3 regions of the Paenibacillus beijingensis genome follow, and region 2 is predicted to be linked to each of the others. Evidence: riboswitches for the same ligand, from Rfam matches in the RefSeq annotation. Region 2 holds a riboswitch; each other region holds the start of a gene.
The links. A riboswitch is a leader RNA that binds a small molecule or an ion and turns the genes downstream of it on or off. The one in region 2 is predicted to bind cyclic di-AMP.
Positions count from the first base shown of each region.

Region 1 (2,270 bases), 1.4 Mb from region 2:
AAATCACGAGATCATTCTAAGGACGCTTCAAAGACGGCAAAATGGCTAGCTTGAACTCGGTTTCGTCGGTCCAAGCACGTAGACGGTATACCCGCGTTTTTTTCCGAACTTGTTCGCGTACGATTCGCTCTCGTAATAGACGTCGATTTTATTGCCGTTGATCGCGCTGCCGGTATCTTCGGCGCGCCGGAAGCCGATGCCTTCAATGTAAACCCACCAGCCGAGCGGAATAACGTCGGGATCAACCGCGATCGTCCTTCCTTCCTTGACTTTGGCGCCGGAGGCGGTAATGCCGTATTGGGGATGGCTTGCGCTTTTTCCTGTGGACGCCACTCCTGCCGTATAGGCGGTTAACGTCACATTGTTCAGCGTTTTGCGTGCTTTGAACCCTTTAGCTGTAATGGAGCCAAATTCCGGGGATGCGCTTAGAACCGATACTTGAGGCTTTTTCTTCGTACCGACCGCCACAACTTTGTTGACGACCGATTTTTCAACGACTTTGGTGACCAGGGTTGTGGAAACGAGAACCCCGTCTTCAAAAATATGCTCAAAACTTTTGACGATATGACCGTTCTTTCCGGCCGTTATCATCTTCGATTTACCCTTTTCCATCGTTGCATCTGTTGTCTTCACAACTTTAAACGGAATTTCATGCTCAGTGTGCGAAATCTTCTTGTCGACCCGCACCACTTTCACCGTTGTATTCGGTTTCAGTACAGTTCCGAGCGAAGGCGTAATTTTGTCGAGATCGCGAAGTGTAATATTTAACTCCCCGATCGCTGACTCCACGGTTTTCTCTGTCGTATATACTGTTGATGTCTTGCCATCAGCCTTTACGGTAATCGGAATCGCCAGCTCGATAATGATCTTGTCTCCATCGCTGATCTTCGAGTCCAAAGGAACGGAAACTTTATCGTGCGGTCCGACCGTAATAGCTTGTTCATCCAGTAGGCGTTGCAGGACTCCTTGCTTCGTGCTCACAACGGTTTCTTGTCCATTCAACACGACGGATACGTGCTTCTCAGACGATCCGTACAACAACACCAATAACATGAATATCATCGCGATTGAGATGATTCCACTAAGTAAAATCAAACGCAGGTTTTCATGCTTCCATCGCCTTGCGAAAGACATGCTGGATGATCGCTTTACATGGGTGTCCTTTAACGGAATTGCGCCCACTTCTTCGGTCCTCCTTCATAGTCCCGCCGCCTAGTGTTACGCATGATTAATTAGGACGGTAACTATTGGGTTATTGGCGTGTGAGCAAACACGCTCCATTTATCAACCTCTCCCACCTCCTACGTTAACCCTATGTCGACGGTTTAGCCAATATTCAAACAAAAAGAAGCCGTCGACAGAGGATCTGTTTCGTGGCTTCCCGGGTTAGTCACGCCAAAACTAGGAAAGTGGATGCACGAGGTTGATCTCTCTTTTATGCGCTTGCGAGGTTAGCTGCCGGGTTCGGGCTAAGAGAGCTGCCCTATGCAAGTCATTGCCCTGCTCGTGGCAACACTTGCAATTCACCCCAAGGAATTTACCGACACGGCCCTTGCCTTTCGCATCTCTATGTACGATGCAAACAATCAAGTGCGAACCATCGTTTGGTTCCCCCGCTCTCCCTGCCGGGAGATTAAGCGAAATTGGAAATCCAATACAATATTCAAAGCTCTGAAATGAATCATACATTCTTCATGCACCCATTGTAAAGAACAGATTAAAGACGATTTAAGGCAAATTTAAAGAAAAATGCGGAATTTCAGAGCAGTTTTCGCAAGGAAAATCAGTTTTAACGACTTAAAGGTAATTTTCTCTTCGAATTTCACCGGTTTTCATTTCAAGCGGAAACAATTTGTAGCATTTTCAGTAGTTAAAATTGTAATTTCTTCCTTACTTTTTCCTGTTATTTCCGCTGCAGCCTGCGCCACGAGGGTGACATATGCAGACTCATTTCGTTTCCCGCGATACGGATCGGGAGCAAGATACGGGGAGTCCGTTTCGATCAACAGACGGTCAAGCGGCACCTTGGCCAGCACCTCTTTCGGCACTCTCGCATTTTTGAACGTGACCGGTCCGCCGAACGAAATATAGAAGTTCATATCAAGGCATTTGCGCGCAGTCTCCCAGCTGCCGGAGAAGCAGTGCATCACGCCTCCGACTTCCTCCGCTTTTTCTTCCCGCAATATACGGACGACATCCTCATGAGCGTCGCGGTTATGAATGACGATCGGTTTGCCCACTTTGCGGGCAAGCCGGATTTGTTCGCGGAA
Region 1 covers NZ_CP011058.1:2,300,668-2,302,937, reverse strand. Annotated here, with positions in the region: gene VN24_RS10335 (resuscitation-promoting factor) at 46-1,182, opposite strand; cyclic di-AMP (ydaO/yuaA leader) riboswitch at 1,426-1,650, opposite strand; gene VN24_RS10325 (TatD family hydrolase) at 1,833-2,270, opposite strand, start outside.
Region 1: linked by a shared signal. The riboswitch ahead of VN24_RS10335 (resuscitation-promoting factor) and the one ahead of VN24_RS04030 (APC family permease) in region 2 are both predicted to bind cyclic di-AMP.

Region 2 (2,270 bases):
GGTGAACATTCGCGGGATAAATTTATCTTTCGCAAGGTTTACGGCAAGCAATGGGAACGCCGAGTATCCGGTATTCGCCGCAAGGATTAAGATCAATGCCGTCGTTCCTTGAACGAAGAAATACATCAAGTTCCGGCCGAAAACCTGCTCTGCGAGCTGGGAGAGAACGGTAACTTCCGGTCCCGGGGCAATCCCGTAGTAGTAAACCAAATAAACAATGCCTGAAAACAAAACAGCGAGTAAAGTACCCATGGCCATCAATGTTTTAACCGCATTATTCGGAGCCGGATCTTTAAAGTTCGGTATCGCATTCGAAATGGCCTCGACACCGGTTAAAGCGGAGCTCCCTGAGGCAAACGCTCTAAGCAGCAAAAACAAGCTGATTCCGGCAATCGGCGTACCGACAGGTGCATGCAAATCCGGTGAAAGTTTACCGGTAACGACATTGTAGAGGCCGACTCCGATCAAGATGAATAACGCCAAAACAAATAGATACACCGGATAGGCTAGAATGGAGGCGGATTCCGTTACCCCCCTTAAGTTAAGAATCGTGATAAATACGACAAAGGCTACGGCAATGATAACCGTATGTTCATGTAAACTTGGAAAAGCGGAGGTGATCGCATCTGTGCCCGCCGAAACGCTTACGGCTACGGTCAAAATATAATCCACTAATAATGAACCGCCGGCTACCAAGCCGGGAAACAAGCCCAAATTTTCCTTCGATACGACATAAGCTCCCCCGCCGTGAGGATAAGCAAATATAATTTGCCGGTAAGATAAAATAAGGGCTAGCAGCAAAATCAATACGCCAATGCCAATCGGGATGGAATACCAAAATGCAGCCATGCCGATCGTCATTAAAACTAACAAGATTTGTTCCGGACCATAAGCAACGGAGGACAAAGCATCCGAAGAGAGGATGGCAAGGGCCTTCGTCTTGGTCAATTTTTGCTCGCCTAATTCCGTCGATTTTAAAGGTCGTCCGATTAAAAGTCTCTTTAAGGAAGCCAAATTAATTGTCACCGCCGATTCTGAATTCATACCGATGGATACTCAGTTGCCAATACGTGAAAATCATAGTGAGCAAGCGAACACGCCTGCCCATAATATCTCCATTCTGTGGTTTTCTGCACACAAAAAACCACAGAGGTTTCCCCTGTGGTCAAAATCCGACCATGGCCGTTTCACCCTCTCTAAAGACGCTTACGAGGTTAGCTGACGGATTCGGGCGTCTAGATCGCCCTACGGCATTGTGTGCCGATTCACCCCAAGCGATGAAAAATCTTCACCGCAGTTGGTTCCCCCGTTTTCCCGTTATTGGAAAATTCAGCGATTGTTTCAATGAAACGATCATATTCCTTCCGGAACATCAAGTAAAGCTTCATTTTCGATTGAAAATCAATAAAAATCCGTTTTATTCCATACGGGAATCGGGAAACGCACCTAAATCTCTAATTATCCGTGGCTTAAGCGGCATTACGCTGCGCTGCCGTTCGATAAGCGCCTTAACAGCGAAGCGTGTGACAAATCTGTTGGAAACTTTACCCGCCCATCGAACAGAAGCTTCTTATGCCTTCGTTCGAAGAGGCGGGACGTCCTTGCTGAACGGGCCATTCCCTGAACAGCCGTTTGCCATCTCACTTGAAAAACAAAAAGTTCGTCGCAAGCGGGCGCAGCCGGCCGTCGGACGGGTGATTGACGACCCGGCCGTCAAAGATGAGCGACGACGATCCGCCGCCGTCGAGGTTATAGGCGTCCACCGCGCCGAGCCGCGACGCCAGAATTTGCATTTCGGCCAGCGTCGCGCCGGAGCTGCCGTTCTCGTTGCGGCCGTCCACGACGAGAAACAGCAGCTGGTCGTCCTTGTAGTTGGCCATAACGGTGCGGGGGGCGCGGTACGGGCTCGTTTGCCACTTTTCCGGAATAGGTGTCATCCGGCCGTTCTTGAGCAGAACCGGCACGAACGAAACGCCGAACTGCGGGTTTTCGCGGTCGAGCTCGGATTTGCTGGAATATTGGCCTCCGATCAGCTTCCGGTCATCGTTTAATCCGACAAAAAACAAATCCGCATAGGTAGGCTCGAAGCCGCCAACGTACCGGCCGTCGAGAACGGTTGTGCTGAGCGGGTAACGCCCGCCTCTCCCGTCGGCGAAGCCGCCGGCATTGACGCCGGCGACCGCGCCGTAGCGGCTTGCCGCAGCCAGCGTCGTTTCCGCGCCGCCAAACTTGTCTTTGCCAAGCGCGAGCTTCATCGCCTTGTCGCTCTT
Region 2 covers NZ_CP011058.1:851,620-853,889, reverse strand. Annotated here, with positions in the region: gene VN24_RS04030 (APC family permease) at 1-1,044, opposite strand, end outside; cyclic di-AMP (ydaO/yuaA leader) riboswitch at 1,188-1,345, opposite strand; gene VN24_RS04025 (phosphodiester glycosidase family protein) at 1,641-2,270, opposite strand, start outside.

Region 3 (2,270 bases), 1.5 Mb from region 2:
TAGGCGTCGGTCCGGTCCGGGTAAAAATAGCGGAACGTATCGATAAATCCGGCATCCAGCAGCCGCGTCATTTTGTCCCGCTCTTCGGGCGTGAATCCGGAGTTGCCGTGATTGGACTTCGCATTCTTGATATCAATCTCCTGATGGGCCACATTCAAATCGCCGCAAATAATAACCGGCTTGTCGGCGTCCAATTGCCCGACGTAGGCGCGAAAACGCTCTTCCCATTCGAGTCTGTACGCAAGCCTGGACAGATCGCGTTTCGCGTTCGGAGTATAAACGTTCACGAGATAAAAGGAATCGAATTCCATCGTAATGATGCGCCCTTCCGGTTCGTGATCCTCTTCGATGCCGTAACGCACCGAAAGCGGTTTGATTTTCGTAAAAACGGCGGTTCCCGAATACCCCTTCTTCAGCGCGTAATTCCAATACGAGGCATATTCCTCCCCGTGCTCCATACCTATTTGCCCTTCCTGCAGCTTGATCTCCTGAACGCAAAAAATGTCCGCATCCGTTTCGTTAAAGTAATCGTAAAAGCCTTTTTTGACGCATGCCCTTAAACCATTGACGTTCCACGACACCAATTTCATCCTCGTCTGTCTCCTTGCAATTCGTATTTAGTTGATGGAATCCGCGTTTGCCCGACTAAAGTCCAGTTCGTTTTCCTCCTCCGGATGGTCATCTTATTCTGGAAAGTAGTTTATACTTTTGTACAGAGAGACCGATGAACACGCTCAAGCGTTCATGACGCGCAAAGAAAGGGTTCACGAAGTTGTGGCGAAAAAGGCCGGCCAAAAAAGCATTCAAGCCGCAAGCGCTTGTCCCAAAGGACAAACTCATGCGGCTTGAATGCTCACGAACCGTTGCAGCTAGCGGTAAGTTAATCGACGTCCGGTCCTCCGTCCACTTCGTCGGAAGGATCGTCCGCATATTTTTCGTACGTATCCGTACTCATAATGCGGCGCGCCGTTACATAACGTTTCGTGTAATACGAATCGCTGATCGAGCTGATCGTAACGCCTTTGCTGGAGGAAGCATGGGCCATTTTGCCGTCGCCGACATAGATGCCGACATGGGAAATGCCCCTGCCGCTCGTATTAAAAAATACGAGATCGCCTGCAATCAGATCGTCCTTCGCGACTTTCTTCCCCATCCGGGCTTGCGCGATCGAGGAGTGCGGAAGGGAAACTTTGAATTGATTAAATACGTAAGATGTGAAGCCCGAGCAGTCAAATCCTCTAGTGCTGGTACCAGCCATTTTGTAGGGTGTGCCGATTACATCGCTGATGACGCCGTCCATCTTGGAGTCTGCAAACACGCTGCCGACCTGGAAGGTGAGCAGAAGGGCAAATCCGATCAATAGCGCTGATACTTTCTTCAAAGCGTAAAGCTCCTTCCAAAAGCCTACGAGGTTAGCTGTGGGGTTCGGTTGAAGGCACCCTATGACTTCTCAGGCGTCATGCTGCAGCTGGCGTGGTCGTCCTTGTGGTTGTAAGGACCCGGGCCGCGGTACCAGAGATGGCTGGCAAGCGGTGCGAGGACGATTACTTCTTGCTTGGCGGGACGTCGAAATCAATTCACCCAAAGTGGTTCCCCCGTTTCCATGTACACGGGAATTCGGCAGTTTGTTTTATGTACTCGCTACCTATTCTTTTTTTTTCAATAATCTCCTTCCTTCGACGTTAAATTCTAATAATTCTAATGATTCGCATGGGTGAGGTAAGCGCTATCAGCATGATGAATACTCACTTCCAGCCGTTTTTACCGGTTTTTGAGCATCGTTAAAGATGTTGAAGATTGTCAGATTACGGACGCTGCAACGCTGAATACTTGTAGGTCTTTGCTCACGAAAAAAAGCGCCACCAGCGGCGCTTCCATCAGACGGTATAGAGGACATTTTCCATCATGGTCAGCAGTCTTACGCGCATTCTCTCCAGCATCCGGAGCGTTCCTCGCAGCGGCCCGGCTGGGCCTGCGCCTTTGCCGCATTTAACCCGAAACGTCCCGTCGTAAACAGATCGAACTGGACACGCTAGCGATATTCAGGCGAAAAGGACGGCTCCCGCGAGGCTGCGTTTGGTACGATGCTTTGCAAGGCGACGTCATGCGACGCCACACCGCGCGATGGGAGCTCGCGCGGGCGCTGTCCGGCGCCCAGCTCTGTATAATGCGGGGCGAGCGGGACTGCGGGCGGGCGGGCCGGATAAACAAAATAAAGCGCCCGCTTGGGGCGCTTTATTTAACGTCCGCCTCTTTCTCAGGCGGTAAAC
Region 3 covers NZ_CP011058.1:2,399,521-2,401,790, forward strand. Annotated here, with positions in the region: gene VN24_RS10815 (exodeoxyribonuclease III) at 1-590, opposite strand, end outside; gene VN24_RS10820 (C40 family peptidase) at 881-1,381, opposite strand; cyclic di-AMP (ydaO/yuaA leader) riboswitch at 1,387-1,633, opposite strand; gene VN24_RS10825 (hypothetical protein) at 2,258-2,270, opposite strand, start outside.
Region 3: linked by a shared signal. The riboswitch ahead of VN24_RS10820 (C40 family peptidase) and the one ahead of VN24_RS04030 (APC family permease) in region 2 are both predicted to bind cyclic di-AMP.